DNA from 4 places in the Planococcus maritimus genome. Region 1 is predicted to be linked to each of the others. Evidence: riboswitches for the same ligand, from Rfam matches in the RefSeq annotation. Region 1 holds a riboswitch; each other region holds the start of a gene.
What was found. Region 1 has a riboswitch for S-adenosylmethionine ahead of BBI11_RS13585 (O-acetylhomoserine aminocarboxypropyltransferase/cysteine synthase family protein). Riboswitches for the same ligand answer to the same signal wherever they lie in the genome.
Positions count from the first base shown of each region.

Region 2: linked by a shared signal. The riboswitch ahead of BBI11_RS03075 (bifunctional homocysteine S-methyltransferase/methylenetetrahydrofolate reductase) and the one ahead of BBI11_RS13585 (O-acetylhomoserine aminocarboxypropyltransferase/cysteine synthase family protein) in region 1 are both predicted to bind S-adenosylmethionine.
Region 3: linked by a shared signal. The riboswitch ahead of metK (methionine adenosyltransferase) and the one ahead of BBI11_RS13585 (O-acetylhomoserine aminocarboxypropyltransferase/cysteine synthase family protein) in region 1 are both predicted to bind S-adenosylmethionine.
Region 4: linked by a shared signal. The riboswitch ahead of BBI11_RS14120 (methionine ABC transporter ATP-binding protein) and the one ahead of BBI11_RS13585 (O-acetylhomoserine aminocarboxypropyltransferase/cysteine synthase family protein) in region 1 are both predicted to bind S-adenosylmethionine.

Region 1 covers NZ_CP016538.2:2,742,728-2,748,552, forward strand. Annotated here, with positions in the region: gene metX (homoserine O-acetyltransferase MetX) at 10-1,029, opposite strand; gene BBI11_RS13585 (O-acetylhomoserine aminocarboxypropyltransferase/cysteine synthase family protein) at 1,043-2,332, opposite strand; SAM riboswitch class I at 2,434-2,548, opposite strand; SAM riboswitch class I at 2,736-2,848, shown strand; gene BBI11_RS13590 (methionine ABC transporter ATP-binding protein) at 2,981-4,012, shown strand; gene BBI11_RS13595 (methionine ABC transporter permease) at 4,002-4,652, shown strand; gene BBI11_RS13600 (MetQ/NlpA family ABC transporter substrate-binding protein) at 4,719-5,552, shown strand; gene BBI11_RS13605 (M20 family metallopeptidase) at 5,604-5,825, shown strand, end outside.
Region 2 covers NZ_CP016538.2:584,428-590,252, forward strand. Annotated here, with positions in the region: gene BBI11_RS03065 (acyltransferase family protein) at 1-1,355, shown strand, start outside; gene BBI11_RS03070 (DUF6920 family protein) at 1,489-2,322, shown strand; SAM riboswitch class I at 2,428-2,529, shown strand; gene BBI11_RS03075 (bifunctional homocysteine S-methyltransferase/methylenetetrahydrofolate reductase) at 2,633-4,480, shown strand; gene metH (methionine synthase) at 4,473-5,825, shown strand, end outside.
Region 3 covers NZ_CP016538.2:1,219,240-1,225,064, forward strand. Annotated here, with positions in the region: gene pckA (phosphoenolpyruvate carboxykinase (ATP)) at 61-1,650, opposite strand; SAM riboswitch class I at 1,888-1,998, shown strand; gene metK (methionine adenosyltransferase) at 2,202-3,398, shown strand; gene BBI11_RS06185 (gamma carbonic anhydrase) at 3,434-3,943, opposite strand; gene BBI11_RS06190 (alpha/beta hydrolase) at 4,044-4,844, shown strand; gene BBI11_RS06195 (LLM class flavin-dependent oxidoreductase) at 4,892-5,825, shown strand, end outside.
Region 4 covers NZ_CP016538.2:2,842,729-2,848,553, forward strand. Annotated here, with positions in the region: gene BBI11_RS14100 (OsmC family protein) at 1-46, opposite strand, end outside; gene BBI11_RS14105 (carbohydrate kinase family protein) at 64-1,002, opposite strand; gene BBI11_RS14110 (MetQ/NlpA family ABC transporter substrate-binding protein) at 1,187-2,014, opposite strand; gene BBI11_RS14115 (methionine ABC transporter permease) at 2,027-2,698, opposite strand; gene BBI11_RS14120 (methionine ABC transporter ATP-binding protein) at 2,688-3,701, opposite strand; SAM riboswitch class I at 3,775-3,881, opposite strand; gene BBI11_RS14125 (carbon-nitrogen family hydrolase) at 3,928-4,722, opposite strand; gene BBI11_RS14130 (pyridoxal phosphate-dependent aminotransferase) at 4,808-5,825, shown strand, end outside.

The DNA of each region.
Region 1 (5,825 bases):
TGAGCGGATTTACGCTAATACATGGCTTTTGGCATTCACCGTTTTCTGCAATTGGGCTTGTATGTGATGTGCCCAATTTTCAAATTCTACTAAAAATCCGTCATGGCCAAAATCCGTCTCGATTTTTTCCCATTTGGCATTCGCTTGGTTTTCGACCCAAGGAATCATCAGCTCTCCTGGATACAACAAGTCATGGCTATAAGAGATCGATAACAGCTCAGCAGATAATTCTACATCCTCCACATCGTGTGTGTTCATCGATTTCAATAAAACCAAGTAACTGTTCGGGTCGAAGCGTCCTGCAAGTTTGCGTCCTTGGTAATCCAAGTAAGACTGGACTTCAAAGTCATTTCCGCTGCGTGCACGACCGAAACGCCCGTTGAATAATTGGCTGCTTCGGTACGTCACCATACCAGCCATGCGGGCGATTTCAAATCCTTTTAGCCGCGTTCCCAGCGGATAATTACCGGCTTGGAACTCAGGGTCATTTTCGATTGCCTGGATGCCAATATGGTTGAACGCCACTCCATAGTCTCCGTAATAAGGCGTGACCGCGAGCGTGATGGCCGTATCCAAAAAGTCCGGATAAAGCCGCGCCCATTCCAAAGTTTTCATACCGCCGAGAGAGCCGCCAATGACTGCCGTGAGATGGTCGATACCTAATAGTTCCAATGCTTGGCGCTCTGCTTTGACCATGTCACGGATCGTCAATTCCGGAAAGGTGCCGCGGTAAGGCTTCCCGGTTTCTGGATTGATGGACAGCGGCCCTGTCGACCCATTGCAGCCGCCGAGCACATTGAATGTGATGACTTGGAATTGTTCAGTATCCACCGCTTTTCCAGAACCGATCAGACCCGCCCACCAGCCTGGTTGATCCGCAGTTCCTACTGCGTATTGATCACCTGTCAATGCGTGGCAAACCAGAATCGCAGGTGCAGAACTTTCCCCGACACGTTCATACGCCAATTCTACTTCAGGCAATAGTTGGCCTGATTCAAGTGTTAGCTGGCCGATGGATACTGTGCTCATCCCAATCCCCTCCTTACGCGTTCTCGAGTACTGCCGCTTGAATGGCTTGCTCTAAATCAGCGATTAAATCTTCATGGTTTTCCAATCCTACAGACAAGCGAATCAACTCTTCCGTAACGCCAGTGTTTTTCAGCTCTTCTGCCGTCAATTGCTGGTGAGTCGTTGAAGCCGGATGGATGATCAATGATTTGGCGTCGCCAACATTCGCGACATGCGACCATAAATGAACGCCATCGATGACTTTGCGTCCTGCTTCTCTTCCGCCTTTGATGCCGAAATTGACGATCGACCCGTAGCTGTCTTTCAAATATTTATCAGCAAGTGTTTTCGATGGATGGCCTTCGAGACCCAGGTAATTGACCCACTCGACTTGCGGATGGCCTTTTAAGTATTCTGCAACTTTTTGCGCATTCGTCGCATGGCGCGGAATCCGCAGATGCAAGGTTTCAAGTCCCTGCAACAAGGCATGGGCGCTGTCCGCGCTGAGCGATGGGCCGAAATCACGCAATAGCTGGACGCGCAATTTGGTAGCGAACGCCGCTTCCGGCACGTCGATGCCAAAACGGATGCCGTGGTAGCTTTCGTCCGGCTCGGTATAGTTCGGGAAGCGTGGATTGTCCCAGTTAAAGCGCCCCGCATCGACCGCTACGCCGCCGATTGTCGTCCCGTGCCCGCCGATCCATTTCGTGGCGGAATGGATCACTACGTCTGCTCCAAATTCGATCGGATTGCTGACGAAAGGAGAAGCGAATGTGTTATCGATCAATAATGGAACTCCATTTTCGTGGGCGATATCCGCGACTCGTTCCACATCGAATACGTTCAAACTAGGATTTCCAATGATTTCGCCAAACAAGGCTTTCGTCTTGTCTGTAATCGCTGCACGGAAATTTTCAGGGTCGGTCGCATCAACGAATTTTACGTTAATGCCATAACGCGGCAAGGTATTGGCGAAGAGATTATACGTACCTCCATATAGGTTGCTGTCCGCAATAATTTCATCTCCCGCTTCAGCGATATTCAATACAGAGAATGCAATGGCGGCCATTCCGGAAGACAAAGCAACCGCTGCCGTTCCGCCTTCAAGTAATGCGACGCGTTGTTCGAATACATCGACTGTTGGGTTCATGATCCGCGAATAAATATTGCCCGCTTCTTTCAAGCCGAATAGGTTTTGTGCGTGCTCTGTATCTTTGAATACATAAGAAGTCGTTTTATGGACCGGTACGCCGCGTGCCCCTGTTACTGGATCGGGTTCTTGGCCGCCGTGTAAAAGTAGAGTTTCTGGTTTAAAGTTTGTCATTGTTCATTCCTCCTGTTTTTGTGATCGGTTATTCGGATTTGAGGAGGACAGAAAAAGACCCTCTTCAGAAAGAAGAGGGCCGTTAGTTACGGATTTGCCTCCTCTTATCTTTCAGCGACGCAAATGCGCACTGTAGGATTTAGCACCTTTCCAGACATGAGCCTGTTGGTTGCCGGGCATCGTAGGGCCTATTCCCTCCGCCTCTCGTGATAAGAGTATTTAGTTTTTTTTTTGCTTGTGGAACAGTATAGAGTGCAGCGATACTTAAAGTCAAGTGTATTTTTCTAAAAATTTAAACTACTATATAAACGAAATTTCCCCCAAAAAAATTTTAACAAACATGTTGACTTTTTCGCTATTTCAAAATAGAGTAGGAATCACGAATTGAATAGCTTACATCACTTTCTTATCCAGAGAAACCGAGGGACAGGCCCTATGACGTTTCGGCAGCAGATTCGCAAACCAGCGAAAACTGTGCTAATTCCTGCAAATGCTCTAGCATTTGGAAGATGAGAATGAGATGGTTTCATATTTTGGAGCCCTCTTTTTTCTTGCGCATAAGAAAAAAGAGGGCTTTTTGTTGTTATTTCAAGAAAGTGTTCGTTTGCACTCATTCGAATCGTTATTTGCAGCCACAGGAGGGACACCATGATTCAATTTGAAGCAGTCAAGAAAACTTATGTATCCGGAAAACAGCAAGTCCATGCACTCAATGGCATCGACTTGACCGTTGAGACCGGAGAAATTTACGGCGTCATCGGATTCAGCGGCGCTGGAAAAAGCTCGTTGATCCGCACCGTGAATTTGCTCGAACGCCCATCAACAGGGCGCGTGCTGATCCACGGAGAGGATATTTCCACGTTGAGCGCACGCAAAATTCGCGACACACGAAAAGACATCGGCATGATCTTCCAGCATTTCAATTTGCTGAATTCAAAAACCGTGCATCATAATATCGCGATGCCACTGCTTTTGGCCAAGACACCAAAAGCGGAAATCGATCGGAAAGTAGCTGAGCTTTTGGAATTTGTCGGACTCGCCGACCAGGCCAAAAAATACCCGGATCAATTATCCGGCGGTCAAAAGCAGCGCATCGGCATCGCTAGAGCCTTGGCGACCAACCCGTCCATTCTTCTTTGCGACGAAGCAACGTCTGCACTCGATCCGCAGACGACCCAGTCTATCTTGGATCTACTGCGCCGGATCAACAAAGAATACAATATCACCATCTTGCTCATCACCCATGAGATGGGCGTTATCCGTGAAATCTGTGACAAAGTGGCCGTCTTGGAAGAAGGACGCGTCATCGAGCAAGGCAGCGTGTTTGAAGTATTCACCAATCCACAGCACGCGACGACAAAGCGCTTTGTTCGTTCTGTCATGAATGACGAGCTGCCCGATTCGTTGCTCGAACAGATTCGCCAAAACGACGGCACTCGGCCCATTTATCGTGTGCAGTTTACCGGAAATTCAGTCGGCCAGCCGTTCATGTCAAGAGTATCGCGTGAGTTTCAGCTTGATTTGAATGTGTTGTTTGGCAATATTACAGAACTTCAGGGCATTCCATACGGCAATTTGATCGTTGAATTCGATGGCGCTCTTGCAGAGATCGACCGCGCCCTCGCTTCGATTCGTAAAGATAAGATTCAAGTAGAGGAGGTCCAACAATATGCAGGTTGATCAATCACAAATTTTAGAAGCTTTATGGGAAACGCTTTATATGACCGGCGCATCCTTCGTATTCTCCCTTGTCATCGGCTTGCCGCTTGGTATCTTGCTGGTCGTTACAAGAAAGGGCCATCTACTCGAAAACGAAGCTGTATTTAACGTATTGAACATTGTCATCAATATTTTCCGCTCAGTGCCATTCATCATTTTGATGGTTGCCATCATTCCGCTGACACGCATCATCGTTGGTACATCAATCGGTACAGCGGCAGCCATCGTCCCGTTGGTATTTTACGCCGGGCCATACATCGCCCGACTCATCGAAAACTCTTTGCTCGAAGTCGATAAAGGCGTCATCGAAGCCGCCCAGGCGATGGGTGCTTCTCCCGGACAAATCATTTTCCGATTCCTGATCCCGGAAGCGCTCAGTTCACTTGTTTTGGCGTTGACGATCGCTATCGTCGGCTTGATCGGCGCATCCGCCATGGCAGGTGCCATTGGTGGCGGCGGGCTTGGCGACTTGGCCATCACTTACGGCTATCAGCGATTCGACACAGTGGTCATGCTGTTGACGGTCGCCATTCTCGTTGTCTTAGTCCAAGGCGTCCAATCACTCGGCAACTTGATGTCCCGCAGAGTTCGACGTAGTTAATTTTATTCTCACCAAGTTCTACATCTATCAAATCAACTATCATAAAACCAATTGGAGGATTTCATTATGAAAAAAATAACAGCACTTTTAGCCACAGCCGGATTAGCTACACTTCTTACCGCTTGCGGAGACGACAGTTCAGCTGACGAAACAACGAAAGTGACACTCGGCATCAGTGGATCAGATACGACGATTTGGGATTACGTCGGGGACAAAGCCGCCAAAGAAGGCATCGAGCTCGACATCATCACGTTCTCGGATTACGTAGCCCCGAACTTGGCACTCGCTGAAGGCGAACTCGACTTAAACGCATTCCAGACGATTTCTTATTTCGATGAATTTGTTGAAGAACATAATGTCGACATCGTGCCGATTGGCTCTACTGTTATCGCGCCGATGGGCTTGTATTCGGACAAATACGAATCGATTGAAGAACTTCCTGATGGCGCTCAAATCGCTTTGCCGAATGAAGCGACCAATATGGGCCGTGCACTCCTCTTACTCGATGAATCGGGGCTTATCACCTTGTCCGACGATGCCGGATTGACGGGCACAGCAGAAGACATCATCGACAACCCGAAAAACATCGAAATCGTCCCGATGACTTCGGCACACACACCGCGTGCGATGGCTGATGTTGCAGCATCCATCGTTAATAATGGCATTGCTGTGGACGCTGGATTGAACCCGACAGAAGATCCGATTGCGAGAGAAAGTGATACGGCAAAACCATATATTAACTTGATTGCCGCACAAGCTGGCGAAGAGGACAACGAAGCCTATCAGCGCATCGTTGAATTGTACCAAGAAGAAGATACCGCTGAATTTGTCATCGAGCACACAGAAGGCGCTCAAATCCCAACTTTCGTTTCAGTTGAAGAATTAGTCGATTATCAATAAACAACAGACCCAGCAGATCGTTCATACACGATATTCCAAGGGGGACCTCACATGACAACCATTACCGAAGCACGTGAAACCATTACCGGATCGATTGAAAAGAATCGCGCCCACTACCTGCGCATCAGCCATGCCATCCATGAAAATCCAGAAATCGGCAATGAAGAAGTCTTTGCGAGCGGGCTGTTGACCGGTTTACTCGAAGAAGCCGGATTTCAGGTGGAAGATGGTGTCGCTGGCCATCAGACGGCTTTTTACGCAGTCCGCGACAGC
Region 2 (5,825 bases), 1.1 Mb from region 1:
TCTCGCTCGGCGGGATGCTTGCGCTCATGCTTCCATATTTGAAATTCCCAGATCGGGCCCATCTCATCATGGGTTGGGTTGGGCTTGCGATCATCGCCTTCACGGGCATGGTGTTGCCAGTCTCGACTGTCTTCCCGGGATTTGCGGCATTGTTGCCGACGGGCGGAGTGATCTTGGTCATTATCGCCAGTGAAAACGGCCAGGCGTTCGGCGTGCAGAAATTGCTCGGCTCGAAACCGTTCCAGTATTTCGGCAGCATTTCCTACGGTTTTTATTTATGGCATTGGCCGCTGTTGGTGTTCTATTATGCCTACTTCAACACAGATACGGTAACCACTCCGGCAGGTCTTACCATACTCGGAATTACGTTCATCTTGTCCGTCCTGACGATTCGACTCGTCGAAAAGCCAGTACGCGAAATGCCGATCAAGCATTCGAAAAAACGCTTATCGAAAGTGCTGGTCGCTTTGATGACACCGGCGATTTTAATCGGCCTCTCGTGGGGCGTTTTCGTCCAGGCGAGCAGCAGCAATGACGAGCCGGTAACCATCGAAGACAATCCAGGCGCGCGCGCCGTATTGGAAAATATCCAGCCGGCGGAAGATGCGGAACTGCAGCCAGACTTCTTGTCGGCGAAAGAAGATTTGCCGACCTTCTACAGCAATAAAGATTGCTTCCTGACAGGCAGCGTCAGCTCCACGCTGAAAGAATGTTCGTTCGGCGTCACGGAAAATCCTGAACATGTCGTCGCACTCGTGGGCGGTTCGCATTCGGGGCATTGGTTCCCGGCACTTGAAGCTGTCGCAGAAGAGCTGAACATGCGCATCGATGTTTACAACAAAGATGCGTGCCGATTCTCAAGCGGCGATTTTGATGGCCAGCTGGATGACGCGTGCATGACCTGGAACGATAATTTGCAAGAACGCTTGATGGCAGAGCCGCCTGATTTGATCTTTACCACAGCAACGGTAAATTCAGGAGATACGGTGCCAAAAGGTTACATCAATAAATGGAAAGAATTCGAAGGCGTGGCGGAGATCTTTGCCGTGCGCGACAATCCGCGTATGAAAACCGATCCGACGATCTGCCTTGATGGTTCGAGCGTAGAAGAATGTTCGGTTGAGCGCAGTAAAGGCCTTGCGGATGTCGTGCCATGGGAAAACACGGAAGGCATTCCGGACAACGTCACGTTTGCCGATATGTCCGAGTATTTCTGTACAGACGATACGTGCCCGCCAGTTGTGGGCAATGTATTGGTATATCGCGATAAGCACCATTTAACGACGCTGTATTCGCAAACGATGGGGCCGGCATTGAAAGAACATCTCGAACCGGCTCTTGAAAATTTAAACTGATGAATACCGAACGCCCCCGGAAGCTTAGCCTTCCGGGGGCGTTTTTCGATTGGCGCTTTGTGCAGGGGAAATGAAGGGCGTGTCGAAAGAGTTACGAAGGAATGCGCAGCAAAATCGGAAAGGGGTATGGGACATGAAACGCATATGGCCGATTTTAGCATTGACATCACTCGGAGCATACGGGGCTTATCGAAAGTACAAAGACATGACGCGGCTTATCAAGCCGACATGGCCGGAAGTCCGGCATGCCGGCGAAGTGGAAGAGGCGAGGACGGCGCATCTGCCAAAACCGATCGCCAAATGGCTGGAGACGATCGGCGCAGTCGGCCGTGAGCAGGTGATGGGCGTTTATGTAAAGCAAGTGGGCTGGATGAAGACCAAACCTGACCAGGAAGAATGGACCGAATCGACTGCTGAGCAATATAGCTTTGTCGAACCGCCATCGTTTTATTGGAAAGCGCGCATGAAAATCGATGGCCTATTCGTTACCGGATCCGATAGTTTCCGTGACGGCCGTGCAGGCATGCGCATCCGCTTTGCGGGGCTGGTGCCGATCAACCGGGCGATTCCGGACGGCAAGCGTGATGAATCGGCACTTCAGCGCTTTTTAATGGAGATGGTCTGGCTGCCAGGACTGGCTTTTAGCCCGTACGTGCGTTTTTTCAATAGCAGTGAACGATCCGTGGAAGCCGAGATGAGCTATAACGGGTCGACCGCCAATGTCACCTTCGAGTTTGATGAATCTGGGCGCATGAAACGAGCGCGGGCGATGCGCTATAAAGATATTGGTGAAGAGGCCAAGCGCTTGCCATGCATCGCCGAAGTGCACGAATGGCAAATAATCGACGGCATCGAAATGCCAAGACGCGTCGATATTACATGGATCATCGATGGCAAACCCTTCACTTGGTATAAATTTACCGTCGAGCAAGCCGCCTTCAACCCGCGGGTGCCGGATGCCTGGTAAGTAAGTGGGGGATTTAACAGAAAGTTTGTTGTTTTTTGATAAATTTTCTTGACCCAAATCACCTCAGGGGGTATCATGTGGAAATACTTAAAATTGAATAGTGAATTCTTATCTAGAGAAGTCGAGGGACTGGCCCGATGACGCTTCAGCAACCAGCCACTAAGGTCAGGTGCTAATTCCAGCAGGCACACGCCTGGCAGATGAAAAGGAACGAGTTCGATATCGTAAAGCCTTCTTTTTCATGGAAGGCTTTTTTTGTTTCATATCGATGCGTCCGCAGCTGCATGGCAAATCAACCGGAGGAGGACGAATCATGTTATTAGATGAATTGAACAAACGGATGCTGACGGCGGATGGAGCCATGGGGACATTGCTGTACTCGTACGGCATCGAATATTGCAACGAGGAACTGAATATCCAGCGCCCCGAAGTGATCGAGAAAATTCATCGTGATTACATCGCGGCGGGAGCGGACATTATCCAAACGAACACATACGGGGCAAATGCCCACAAACTGGCTCGCTACGGGCTAGAAGATCAGGTAGAGTCGATCAATAAAGCAGCGATGGCCATCGCCCGTAAAGCCGCAAAAGATAGCGGGCAGTTTGTGCTCGGCACGATCGGCGGCATTCGCGGCATTCGTAAAAGCGATGCGACATTGGACGAAATCGTCGCCATGGTTGACCAGCAAGCGCAGCACCTGTTATCCGGCGATCCGGACGGTTTATTGCTCGAGACGTATTATGATTTCGAGGAACTCGCAGCGACCGTTACTCATTTAAAAAAATTGACCGACGCGCCGCTCATTGCCCAGTTGTCAATGCATGAACCGGGCATTTTGCAAAATGGCATGAATTTGAACGAAGGCTTGAAACGTCTTGACGCACTCGGTGCAGAAATCGTCGGCGTCAACTGCCGTCTTGGCCCGCACCATACAATCCAGGCGTTCGAAGGCGTCGAACTGCCGGAAAAAGCGTTTTTATCGGCTTATCCGAACGCCTCACTCCTCGATATCGAAGACGGGCGCATTGTCTATGAATCAGAAGCCGATTATTTTGGCCGTGCAGCGCTGCTGTTGCGCGAAGAAGGCGTGCGCCTTATCGGTGGCTGTTGCGGCACGACGCCGAAACATATCGAAGCGGTCAAAAAACGCATCGGTCACTTGCAGCCGATCACTGAAAAGAAAGTCGAAGAGAAAAAGCCGATTGTCATTCGCGAAGCAGAAGCCTTGAAAGACAAGCCTTTGCACGAAAAAGCAAAAACCGAGCGGACGATCATCGTCGAGCTGGATACACCGCGCCATTTGGAAATCGATAAATTTCTCGAGGGGTCTAAAGCATTGGACGCGGAAGGCATCGATGCTATCACGATGGCCGATAATTCACTCGCGTCGCCGCGTATCAGCAATATGGCGATGGGCTCGATCCTCAAGCACCAGCAAGATGTCAGACCTCTTGCGCATATTACGTGCCGCGACCGCAATTTGATCGGCCTGCAATCGCATTTAATGGGGCTCGACGCACTAGGTATCCACGATATACTCGCCGTCACGGGCGACCCAACAAAAGTCGGCGATTTCCCGGGCGCGACGAGCGTTTATGATGTATCGAGCCTGGAATTGATCCAACTCATCAAAAAGCTCAACGAAGGCATTTCGTTTTCTGGCAAGCCGCTGCGGAAAAAGGCGAATTTCTCGGTTGCCGCGGCATTCAACCCGAATGTCCGTGTCGTCGAGCGTGCAGTCGCGAGACTTGAGAAGAAAATCGAAGCTGGCGCGGATTATTTCATTTCGCAGCCTGTTTATACGAAAGAGAAAATCATCGAAATCCATGAGGCGACAAAGCATCTCGAGACACCGATTTTCCTCGGGGTTATGCCGCTGACGAGCATACGCAGCGCCGATTTTCTACACAATGAAGTGCCGGGTATCAAATTGTCGGAAGAGGCACTGGATCGCATGAGGGCTTGCGGCGATGATAAAGAACAAGCGACGGCGGAAGGCATTCAGATTGCGAAAGAATTGATCGATACAGCAGCCCAATTGTTCCACGGCATTTATTTGATCACGCCATTTGTGCGTTATGACATGACGGTGGAATTGATCCGCTATATCCGACAACTAGATTTAGAGAAAGCGAGCGATCGTGCCTATGCCTAAACATTTAATTGAACAGCAACTGGAAAAACGCATTTTAGTTATAGACGGTGCGATGGGGACGATGATTCAAAATGCTGATTTGTCGGCAGAAGATTTCGGCGGAGAGGAATACGATGGCTGCAATGAATACTTGAACATCGTCCGCCCAGATGTCCTAGAAGGCGTACACGACGCGTATTTGGAAGCGGGCGCTGACATCATCTGTACGAACACATTCGGCGGCACGCCGGTCGTCTTGGATGAGTACGGGCTCGGCCATCGTGCAGCGGAAATCAATCAAAAAGCGGTCGAAATCGCGAAAAAAAGCCAAGCAAAATACTCGACGCCGGAATGGCCACGCTTCGTGGCGGGTGCGCTTGGACCGACAACGAAAACTTTATCGGTCACAGGGGGCATCACATTCGACGCATTAAAAGCCGATTTTCAGGTGCAGGCGAAAGCCTTGATTGAAGGCGGCGCGGACTTGCTGCTTCTCGAGACAAGCCAAGATATGCTTAACGTCAAAGCGGCGACGATTGCTATTCGAGATGCCTTTGAAGAAACCGGTGTGGAACTGCCGGTAATGATTTCAGGGACCATTGAACCGATGGGCACGACACTTGCCGGACAGACGATTGAAGCGTTTTATGTGTCGATCGAACATATCAAGCCGTTGTCGGTCGGATTGAATTGTGCAACGGGGCCGGAATTCATGACCGATCATTTGCGTTCGTTATCGGAACTGTCGACAGGTTTTGTCAGCTGTTACCCGAACGCCGGGCTGCCGGATGAGGAAGGGCATTACCACGAGACGCCGGAATCCTTGTCGAAAAAACTGCGCGGCTTTGCTGAGAAAGGCTGGCTCAATGTCGTCGGTGGCTGTTGTGGCACGACGCCTGCACATATTGCGGCGGTGCGTGAAGCGGTCGATGGGCTCGCGCCGCGCGAACGCAAAGACACGAGTCATGGACATGTCATTTCGGGAATTGAAGTGCTTGAATACGATGAATCGATGCGCCCATTATTCGTCGGCGAACGCACGAATGTGATCGGTTCGCGCAAATTCAAGCGACTCATTATTGAAGGGAAGTTCGAAGAAGCGGCGGAAATTGCGCGTGCCCAAGTAAAAAACGGCGCGCACGTTATCGATATTTGCCTGGCCAACCCGGACCGAGAAGAACTAGACGACATGACGGCATTCATGCAGGAAGTCGTCAAAAAAGTGAAAGTGCCGCTCGTCATCGATTCTACGGATGAAGAGGTCATCGAAGCGTCGCTTAAATTCTCCCAAGGCAAAGCGATCATCAACTCGATTAATTTAGAAGACGGGGAAGAACGTTTTGATGCGGTCATGCCGCTCGTGAAA
Region 3 (5,825 bases), 1.5 Mb from region 1:
ATAAAATAAACAAAAAAGGCCAAGAGAAATGACTCATTTCTCTTGGCCTTTTTAATTGGATTAATTATGCGTAGGGCCGCCTTTTTGGCTGATGCCAGCATCCACAGTACCGAATTTTTCAAAGTTGTCTTTGAATTTCTTCGCCAGTTCCTGTGCTTTTTGGTCATAAGCTTCTTTATCAGCCCATGCGTTGCGTGGATTCAAAACTTCGGTCGGGACGCCAGGAATTTCTTTCGGCATATTCAATCCGAAGACCGATTCGTGTTCCATGTCGACACCGTTCAAGTCGCCGCGGATTGCTGCGCGGACCATCGTGCGTGTGTAGGACAATTTCATGCGGCTCCCGACGCCGTATTCGCCGCCAGTCCATCCCGTGTTTACGAGGTAGACGTCTGCACCGTGCTCATCGATCTTGTCGCCGAGCATTTCAGCGTAAACGGTTGCGTGAAGCGGAAGGAATGGAGAGCCGAAGCAAGTCGAGAAGGTTGCTTCAGGTGACGTGACACCGCGTTCTGTGCCAGCCAATTTCGATGTGTAACCGCTAAGGAAATGATACATCGCTTGCTCTTTCGTCAATTTGCTGATTGGAGGCAATACGCCGAATGCATCAGCCGTCAAGAAGACGATCGTTTTCGGGTGTCCTGCAACAGAAGGGACGACGATATTATCGATGGCATCGATCGGATAAGCTGCACGCGTATTTTCAGTCAGCGAGCCGTCATCGTAATCCGGGATGCGGGTATCTTCATCGACCACTACGTTTTCTAGTACCGAGCCGAAACGAATCGCGTCAAAAATTTGTGGTTCGTTTTCACGTGATAGATTAATTGTTTTGGCATAGCAGCCGCCTTCGATATTGAAGACGCCGTTATCGGACCAGCCATGCTCGTCGTCACCGATCAATTTGCGGTCTTCATCAGCCGACAAGGTTGTTTTTCCAGTACCTGAAAGGCCGAAGAACAAAGCAACATCATCGTTTTTGCCGACGTTTGCTGAGCAATGCATCGGGAGGATGTCTTTTTCAGGAAGGATATAGTTCATGATCGAGAAGATGGATTTCTTCATTTCGCCAGCGTATTCCGTACCGCCGATCAAGATGATTTTCTTTTCCATCGATACGATGATAAAGGTCTCAGAATCCGTTCCGTCCACTGCAGGGTCTGCGTGGAAAGTCGGAGCGTAAACGACAGTGAATTCAGCTTCATGCGTCTTCAATTCTTCCGCAGTAGGGCGGATAAACAATTGATGGGCGAATAGGTTATGCCAAGCGTATTCATTGATCGTCTGAATCGCCAGACGCGATTCAGGATCTGCACCGGCAAAGCCTTTGAAGACATACAAAGCGTCTTTTTCTTTCAAATGATTGATGACTTTAGCATATAGGTTTTCAAAAATATCAGAGGAAATCGGGCGATTGACAGTGCCCCAGTCAATTTTGTCTTTCGAAATTGCCTCTTCTACCATATACTTGTCTTTAGGCGAACGGCCTGTATATTTGCCAGTTTCCGCTTTGACAGCGCCTTCACGCGTAAGAACAGCCTCCCCGCGGGATGTTGCCGCTTCCACCAATTGGGGAACGGATAATTGCATATGGATATTCGAGCCGTTCACAAGCTCTTTCAAATCATTTGATAGGTTCACTGAAGTCATATATATGTACCTTCCTTTTCGTTTATTCCCAAATGAATGGGGAAGATGTATATTCGAACATTAGTATAACACATTGCCATGATTAGTCTATACTAATAACTAGAAATCTGTCGATGTTCGCGATTTGTGTTTATACAATAGTAGAAAAAGATGCATGCTTAAAAGTCTGACAACCGTTTCCTTTAAAAACGTTGACAGCGCTTGACTCATTCCGTATGATGGGAAATTGAACGGATACTCTTATTCCGAGCTGGTGGAGGGTGCAGGCCCTACGAAACCCGGCAACCTGCTGTTTATGCAGCGATGGTGCCCAACCTGAAGCAAGGCGTATGCCTTGGACGATAAGAGTGAAAGGTGCTTATGATGATTATTCCTTTCCTCATTGCTTAAAGATGAGAGAAGGGATTTTTTTATGGAATGCCCTTAATCCTCGTGTGCAGGCTGAAAAAGCTGGAAGTTCAATTCCCTCTAGGGAAACGGACTTGACATGGGAAAACGAGTACCGTATCAATTTCGAGAGCAATCTCGCAGGATATAAGGAGGAACTTTTTTTGACAAACCGTCGATTATTCACATCAGAATCAGTAACAGAGGGCCATCCGGATAAGATTTGCGACCAAATTTCAGATGCAATTCTGGATGCCATCCTAACAGAAGACCCAAATGCACGCGTGGCATGCGAAACCACTGTAACAACAGGACTTGTCCTTGTTGCAGGAGAGATCACGACATCTACTTACGTAGACATTCCAAAAGTTGTCCGCCAAACCGTCAAAGAAATTGGCTATACGCGCGCGAAATACGGATTCGACTCCGAGACGAGTGCTGTGTTAACGGCAATCGATGAGCAATCGGCGGATATCGCTGCAGGCGTCAACGTGGCACTTGAAGCTCGTGAAGGACAGATGACCGATAAGGAATTGGATGAAATTGGGGCAGGCGACCAAGGCTTGATGTTTGGTTATGCTTCCAACGAAACAGAAGAATTGATGCCATTGCCGATCAGCTTGGCGCACAAACTTGCACGCCGCCTGGCGGAAGTGCGCAAAGAAGAAATCTTGCCGTATTTGCGCCCTGATGGCAAAACGCAAGTAACGATTGAATACGATGAAAACAATCAACCGGTGCGTGTCGATACGATTGTCATTTCAACGCAGCATCATCCGGAAGTTTCTTTGGAGCAAATCCAGCGCAACTTGAAGGAATATGTCATCAATGAAGTCGTACCGGCTGAATTGCTTGATGCAGAGACAAAATACTTCATCAACCCGACTGGCCGCTTCGTAATCGGCGGGCCACAAGGCGATGCTGGTCTTACTGGCCGTAAAATCATTGTTGATACGTACGGTGGCTACGCAAGACACGGTGGAGGCGCATTCTCTGGTAAAGACGCAACGAAAGTTGACCGTTCCGGTGCTTATGCAGCCCGTTACGTCGCGAAAAATATCGTCGCTTCTGGACTTGCTGATAAGTGTGAAGTGCAGCTTGCCTATGCAATCGGCGTTGCACATCCGGTATCGATTGCGGTCGATACGTTCGGTACAGGCAAAGTCAGCGAAGATAAATTCATCGAACTAGTACGCGCGAACTTCGATTTGCGTCCAGCCGGCATCATCAAGATGTTGGATCTGCGCCGCCCAATTTACAAACAAACAGCGGCTTATGGCCACTTCGGACGCACGGATGTCGACCTTCCGTGGGAACGCACAGACAAAGCGGATGCTTTGAAACAACAAGCGAACGCATAAGAAAAAAGCAGGCGGAAAAATTCCGTCTGCTTTTTCTATTGAAGAGATTTATAGTAGGCGGCTTTTTCCGCATACTCCCGGACGATGCGTTCCATATCTGTTTTGTCCGCTTCGTTTAATTCGCGCACTACTTTTGCGGGGCGTCCGAATGCGAGCGTGCCGGCTGGAATGGTTTTTCCTTGCGGCACAAGGCTTCCGGCGCCGATAAAAGCACCTTCCCCGATCTCCGCGCCATCGAGGATTATCGAGCCCATGCCGACGAGCGCGCCTTTTCTCACGGTGCAGCTGTGCAAGGTCACTTGGTGGCCAATCGTTACATCGTCTTCAAGTATAAGAGGGGTGTTCGGACTTTGGTGTAACATTGATAAATCCTGGATATTGGTGTTGTTTCCGATAATGGTCGGGGCAACGTCTCCACGGATAACGGTATTGAACCAGACCGATGAATGAGCTCCGATTGTGACATCGCCTGTTATAGTCGAATAATCAGCGATAAATGCAGATTTGTCAATTTTTGGTGATTTGTCTTTATATGGATAGATCATGGCAAAGCTCCTTTAAGATTGATAAGATGTAATTAGTTCTAATCGTATCAAAACATTGGAAAAGGTCAATCGATCGAGCTGGATAAGGGAGGCGCGCGTTATGTGGAAGTGGCAAGCAGAAGGTGAAGCGAAAGGCGTCGTGGTGTTGATTCATAGTGCCTATGAGGAACATCAGCGTTATGCATGGCAAATCGAAAACTGGCGCAGGAATGGCTTTCATGTGTATATGGCTGATTTACCAGGCCACGGAACGCAGACATCAGCCGATGCTGTGCACCGGGAATCTTTCTATGATTACGACAAAACCGCTGCTGAACTGCTGCGCTTAGCGGCAGAAAATAACTTGCCGGTTATTCTTTCTGGACACGGGCTTGGCGCTTCGATCGCTATCCATGCGCTATCAGAAAATCGCCATCCTGTTGCTGGCGCCATCCTAAGCTCTCCTTGGTTTGAGCTGCAAAAAGTCCCGAGCAAGCCAACACTTGCCTTGTCCGGACTCAGCAAACTGACCGGCAAAGGGAAAGTCGACCACGGAGTGGAATTGCGTCATTTGACGAGACGTAAATTCCAAGAAGAGTCGGCGAAAGCGCCTCAAGCGATCCAATCGCTCAGTTCGCCGGCTTGGTGGAAAGAATTACTCGTTTATTTGGAGCAGGCCGCACATCTACAGTTGCCGGATATGCCGATTATGCTTCAGACGGGCCAGCGGGATTTGATTACGCAGACGAAAGCTGGACGGTCATGGCTGTCCAAGCAGTCTGCGAATGAATTTCATTTTAAGGAATGGCCGTTCTGCTATCACGATTTGCTGCAAGAACCGGAGCGCGATGAAATATTCAAGTCCATGCTGCATTTTGCCGAAACGGCAGTTGAAGCGGAAAGAATGCGCCGCAGCCAATAATCCTTTAATCTATTCACAACGATAGTTAATAAAAAGGAGAGATGGAAATGCCGCTTCGTTTCAGCATATTGGATCAATCTCCGGTTTCTCAAGGACAGACAGCGCAACAAGCGCTAGCTGATACGGTGCAGTTAGCACAACACGCAGAAGACTGGGGCTATACGCGTTTTTGGGTATCGGAACATCACGATGCCAAAACCCTAGCCGGTTCTTCTCCGGAGATCTTAATCAGTCATATCGGCGCGAGAACGAGGTCGATCCGCCTTGGTTCCGGCGGCGTCATGCTGCCGCATTATTCGGCCTTCAAAGTGGCCGAGAATTTCAATTTACTGGAGAGTTTATACCCTGGCCGCATTGATGCTGGAGTGGGCCGTGCGCCAGGTGGCATGCCGAGAGCCTCATTCGCTTTATCGAATGGACGTGTGCGGGATGCGGGACGTTTTCCGGAGCAGTTGGATGAGCTGCGCATGTATTTGGAAAACAGCATTCCAGAAAGCCATGATTACTACGGCATGAAAGCGACACCCCTGCCACCACATGCACCGCCGATCTGGATGCTCGGCTCTGGTGAAGGATCTGCGCGCTTGGCGGCCGAAAAGGGCTTGCCGTATATGTTCGCTCATTTCATTAATGGCGAAGGCGGACAGCCATTTGCAAACAGCTACAGAAAAACATTCGTCCCTCATAAAGGCAACAAGCCGTATGTGGGCCTAGCGATTTTTGCCGTATGTCAGGACACACAAGAACAGGCGGAATACGTCGCGTCTTCCTTGGATCTGTCTCTTGCGATGGGGGCGCAAGCAATGCCTTCTGACGGGACGCCCCCGCCTGATCAAGCGCTTACTTATGAGTATTCAAAATTTGAAAAGCTGCTCGTGGCAGAAAATCGCCGGCGCATGGTCGTCGGGGACCCTGTACAAGTGGTGGATCAATTGGAAGCGCTTGGTGAAGAATACGGGGCTGATGAAGTGATGATTGTCT
Region 4 (5,825 bases), 100 kb from region 1:
GATTGCCGGGCCAGTCTGCTGTTAAATGAAAACTATGCATGGCCATTGCTGCTTCCTCCTCTTCTATTCCCAATCTTCCATATCTTCGCTTCGGGGCATCGCTGTGATGGCGCCTGCCCGTGTTGCACAAAGCGCTCCCAGCTTATTGCCGAAGCCAGCACAAGCAACCAGTTGTTGCTGGTTTTTTGGCATGCCATTTAAATGGACATGGCGGATGATGCCTGCCATAAACGCATCTCCAGCACCCGTCGTATCGACAGGCTGGACCGGTACGACCGGCACATGGATGGTCTCTTCCTGAAAAACCGCATGCGTGCCATGTTCTCCATCCGTGACGAAAACTACCGGCAGGCGGTATTTTTTCAAACTTTCGATGCCCGCTTCCAATGAATCAGCTTCCATCAGGAACAATAGCTCTTCCACTGTCAGTTTTAAAATATCCGCCTGCGGCAAGAAGCGCAGGACGGTCTGTCGACACAACTCCTCGCTTTCCCAGCGCAAAGGCCGGATATTGACGTCATATGAACAAATCACATCGTGGGATTTAGCCAACTCCAAAGCCTGCGCCGTCGTTTCACGCGCTTCCGGATGAAACAAGGTGCCTGAGCAAAAATGGAACAGGCTGGCCGATTCAAAGGCTTCCCCTGCGAGTTCGTCCGCTGTAACTTGCAAATCGGGCGTCTCATTATCATAAGAAGCGAAGACGCGATCGTTCGCTTCCGTTAAATGAATATAAACTCCGCTGATGCGTTTTTCCGGGCGTTTGATTGAATGCGTCAAATCGACACCTTCCGCCTGGAGCGCCTGGCAGAAAAACGATGAAATTTCATCATCCCCAGTGATGGTGATAAATGCCGAGGGGACTCCAAGCCGGCTGACGCCGGCAGAGACGTTGACGGTAGCGCCTCCGAGATATAGATCAAACGAGTCGTTATCTTTGGTAGTGGCGATATAGTCGACAAACGCGTCGCCATAAGTCAGGACGTGCCTGTTAGCTTCCATAATTCTCTCCCCTTCTCCAAAGAACCTTCACATGCTGCTTTTCTCTCAGCAACTTGTTAAATTCACTTTCCCTATTATTTCAACAGAAAACGGGCAGGGCAAGAGAAAAGCTTTAAACGCGCGGTATCATGGGTTTTTGGCATAAAAAAACCGGAGAAAAATTTTCTCCGGCGGGCTTATCTTATTATTCAGCCATCCACTCCGGTTTGCCGAAGCCTACGAATTGCTCATCAATGACCACTTCGAATTCTTCCGACTCGACGATTTCGACCAGATCCGCTGCCAATTCGCTATCTTCATTGTCTGCTGAAACCGCTACGACATTGCGGTACTGGTCAGGCATGTCTTCAAGCGCCAAAGCGTCAAGCAAGTCCATGTCCGCTGCGAGGGCGTAGTTGCCCGGAACGGCGGCAAGGTCTGTTCCTTCCACTGAACGCGGCAATTGGCCCGCTTCAATCGGCTGGAACACCAGGTTTTTTGGATTTTCCGTTACATCGCGCTCGGAAACTTTGAGCACTTCCGCATCCGGGTCTAGTTCAACCAAGCCTTCATCCTGCAGGATCAATAATGCCCGTGCACCGTTGACGGGATCGTTCGGAATCGCGATAGTCGCGCCTTCCTCTATTGCCTCTATCGAATCGAATTCATTCGAGTAGATGCCCATCGGCGCGGTCGGGACTGTGATCAATGCACTCAAATCCATATTGTTTTCCGTTTCGAAGTTTTCTAGGTAAACCGTGTGCTGGAACAAGTTGGCGTCGATCTCCCCGTTGTTCAACGCATTATTCGGCTGGATATAATCACTGAATTCGATTGTTTCCACCGTGTAGCCCTTTTCTTCAAGTGACGGCACAATGGCCGCGTTCAGCATATCGCTATAAGGGCCGGCTGTCGCGCCTAGTTTGATGTCTTTCGACGCTTCGCCGCCTTCAGTTCCTGAATCTGTTTCTTCTCCGCCGCACGCGGCTAGTGCAAGTGCGCTCGCTGCCAATATCCATGTAAGTTTTTTCATGTCTTTCTCTCCTTATCGTTTATCCAGTTTTTTGGCTGTAAAGTCGCCGGCTTGTTGAATCAATTGAACGAGCACGATCAAGATGACCACTGTCACAACCATGATTGTATTGTCATATCGGTAATAACCGAAACGGATGGCCAAATCGCCGATACCGCCGCCGCCGACTACGCCCGCCATCGCTGAATAGGCGATTAGGCTGATGACCGTCAGCGTAACGCCTTGGATCAGGCTCGCTTTTGCTTCCGGTAAGAGTACGTCTTTAATGATCATCCACGGCGTGGCACCGACGGCGATCGCCGCTTCGATGACGCCTTTATCGATATCCCGAAGCGCCGTTTCCACAATGCGTGCGAAAAACGGAATCGCTGCAACCGATAAGGAAACGCTCGCTGCAATCGGCCCGATCGTTGTACCCGTGATCAATTGCGTCAATGGAATGAGCGCTACCAGCAAAATGATGAAAGGGATCGAGCGGACGATATTGACGATAAACCCGATGACCGAATTGACCGGCCGGTTTTCCCAGAACAAGCCCCGGTCTGTGATGAATAGCAAGATGCCAAGAGGCAAGCCGATGATCAATGCCACGGCCAATGAAATGCCGATCATGATCAGGGTCTGATAAAACGCTACTTGGATCTCCGGCCACAAATCAATAATTCTTTCCCATTCAATCCCCATGCTTCATCACCTCCGCAATTGCATTGCGTTGTTCTAGATACCTAATTGCCTCGCCTACTTGCGCTTGGCCGCCTTTCAGTTCCATGACAAAAATTCCAAGCGGCAGCTCCTGTATGTATTCAATCGCACCGTGCAGGAAATTGCCTTTGACCGGATAGCTTTGCAGCATGTCCGAAATAATCCCTTCCCCGGCGACTTCACCTTTGAACAATACTTTGACAATCGTGCCGTCGCAGCGTGCAAGAATTTCTTCCGGCACATTAAATGACACGACGCTCGAGATAAATTCTTTTGTCAAAGCCGTTTTCGGATCGGCGAAGATATCGTAGACGCGCCCTTCTTCGATGACGCGCCCTCCTTGCATGACCGCCATACGGTCGCAAATTTCCTTGACGACGTTCATTTCATGGGTGATCAGCACAATCGTGATATTGAGCTTGCGATTGATGTCTTTCAATAAACGCAAAATCGATAAGGTCGTGTTCGGGTCAAGTGCAGAAGTCGCTTCATCGCATAACAGCACGGCCGGTTCATTGGCGAGTGCTCGGGCGATGCCGACACGCTGCTTTTGCCCGCCGCTCAGCTGTGCGGGATAGACATCGCGTTTATCCGACAAGCCGACCATTTCCAGCAGCTCATCGACGCGCGTGCCGATTTTCTTGCTCGGCGTGCCCGCTGCGCGCAGGGCGAAGGAAATGTTTTCCGCAACTGTTTTTTGGCTGATTAGATAAAAGTGCTGGAAAATCATGCCGATTTTCAGGCGCGCTTTGCGCAATCCGTCACCGCTCAGCTTCGTTAAATCCTGCCCATCAACTCTCACCGTCCCGGATGTCGGGCGTTCGAGCAAATTGATGCAGCGAATCAGCGAGCTCTTGCCCGCTCCCGAATAGCCGACAATGCCGAAAATCTCCCCGGTCTTCACTTCTAAGCTGACATCGTCCACGCCATTGACCGTACCGTGCTTGGTTTGATAAGTTTTGCTCAATTGTTCGATTTGAATCATGCTGTCCACTCCCCCAGGCAAATAAAAAATGTCTCTTTTTTTATCAAAAAGAGACATCGAAAATGAAAATTCCGACTTATCTTTCAGAATGGCATCCATTCTGCAGGAATTGGCACCTTCCCATTATATGGGGGTTGCCGGACGTCATAGGGCCTTACCCTCGGTCTCTCTTGATAAGCGTGCGTATTTGGTTGTTTTCCATACTACCTGCACGGGGACAGTATTGTCAATGCGATTTTTCAAACTTTTTGTATAACTCGACGCGCCGGTCATCGAATACCGGGATACGGCCCCGTACTTCGTCGACTTCTAACAGGTCGATTTCAGTGTAGCCGATGCCTTCGTCTTGCCCCATGTCCATCCGCACTTCCCCCCACGGTGCAATGACCATCGAATGGCCGCCGAACTCATTTTTCGGGTCACTGCCGATGCGGTTTACGGCGATGATGAAGCATTGGTTTTCGATCGCTCGCGCCTGCAGCAGAATACGCCAATGGTCGATTCGCGCTGCCGGCCATTCAGCTGGCACGAAAATTGCCTTCGCCCCGTTCAGCGCTTGTGCGCGCAACCATTCCGGGAAACGGATGTCGTAACAGATGACGCCGCCATAGGTTTCGCCATCCAACTTGAATGTGCCGAGCGATCCGCCTTCTTCGAGATGGATATGTTCATCCATCAAGCCAAAGCGATGCGCTTTATCGTATTCCGAGACGAGTTCTCCAGTCGAATCGGCTACATACATCGTGTTGTAAAAACCGCCGTCTTTCTTAGTCGAAACCGAACCCCCGACGATATGGACGTCCCGTTCTTTCGCAAATTGCTGCAACAATTTCATGGTTCGGCCATCACGGTCCGCAAGCTCCTCAAGCTGTGTCAATGCGTATCCCGTGTTCCACATTTCAGGCAACACGATGATTTCCGCCCCGTTTTCTGCGGCTTCTTCCAAATAATCTTTCACACGTTGAAAATTCGTTTCCGGGTCGCCAAACGCGATATTCATCTGCACACAAGCGATTTTCATGTTCTCTCCCCCTGTAGACAGTTTAGATTAAACTCTATAAGATTTGATGTAGATGTGCAATTATTTAGAAAACAAGGAGGATTCCATGGACTTTTCAAATCGCTTACACAATCTTCCAGATCAATTTTTCGCTACGCTCGTTGCGAAAGCTTCAAAAGCGATCGAAGAAGGGCGCGACGTCATCAATCTGGGCCAGGGAAATCCTGACCAGCCGACACCGCCGCATATCGTCAAGGCTATGCAAACAGCAGTAGCCGATCCGAAAACACACCGTTACTCACCATTTCGCGGGCTTGGTACATTACGAAAAGCCGCTGCCGATTTTTATAAACGGGAATACGGCGTCGACATCGATCCGGATTTGGAAGTCGCTATTCTTTCCGGCACAAAAATCGGCTTTGTCGAATTGCCGATTGCCCTTCTGAACCCTGGCGACTCTCTCTTACTGCCCGATCCAGGCTATCCGGATTATTTATCTGGCGCACCGCTTGCTGATATCACACTTGATTTGATGAAGCTCGAGCAGGCCAATAGCTATCTGCCCAACTATAACGATGTGTCAGAGTCGGTCCGAGAGCGCGCCAAACTGCTGTATTTGAACTACCCAAACAACCCGACCGGTGCTACTGCCGATCAGGCTTTTTTTGACGAGACCATTGAGTTCGCCAAACAGAACGACATTGCCGTCGTGCATGACTTTGCCTACGGGGGTATCGGTTTTGAAGGCCAAAAACCGGTGAGCTTCTTACAATCTGAAGGAGCCAAAGATGTCGGCATTGAAATGTACACCTTATCGAAAACCTATAATATGGCAGGCTGGCGCATCGGCTTTGCAGTCGGTAATTCCAAGATGATCGAGGCCTTGAATACAGTCCAGGATCATTTGTTTGCAGGCATCTTCCCGGCGGTTCAGCTCGCCGCAGCCGAAGCCCTAACTGCAAGCCAGCAATGTGTCGATGAGCTGGTTGAACTGTACGAAAACAGGCGCCGCGTACTGATGGATGAATGCCGCCGGATCGGCTGGGATGTCGAGGCACCTAAAGGCTCGTTCTTCGCCTGGCTGCCGGTCCCTGAAGGCTTCACAAGCATCGCATTTTCCGATT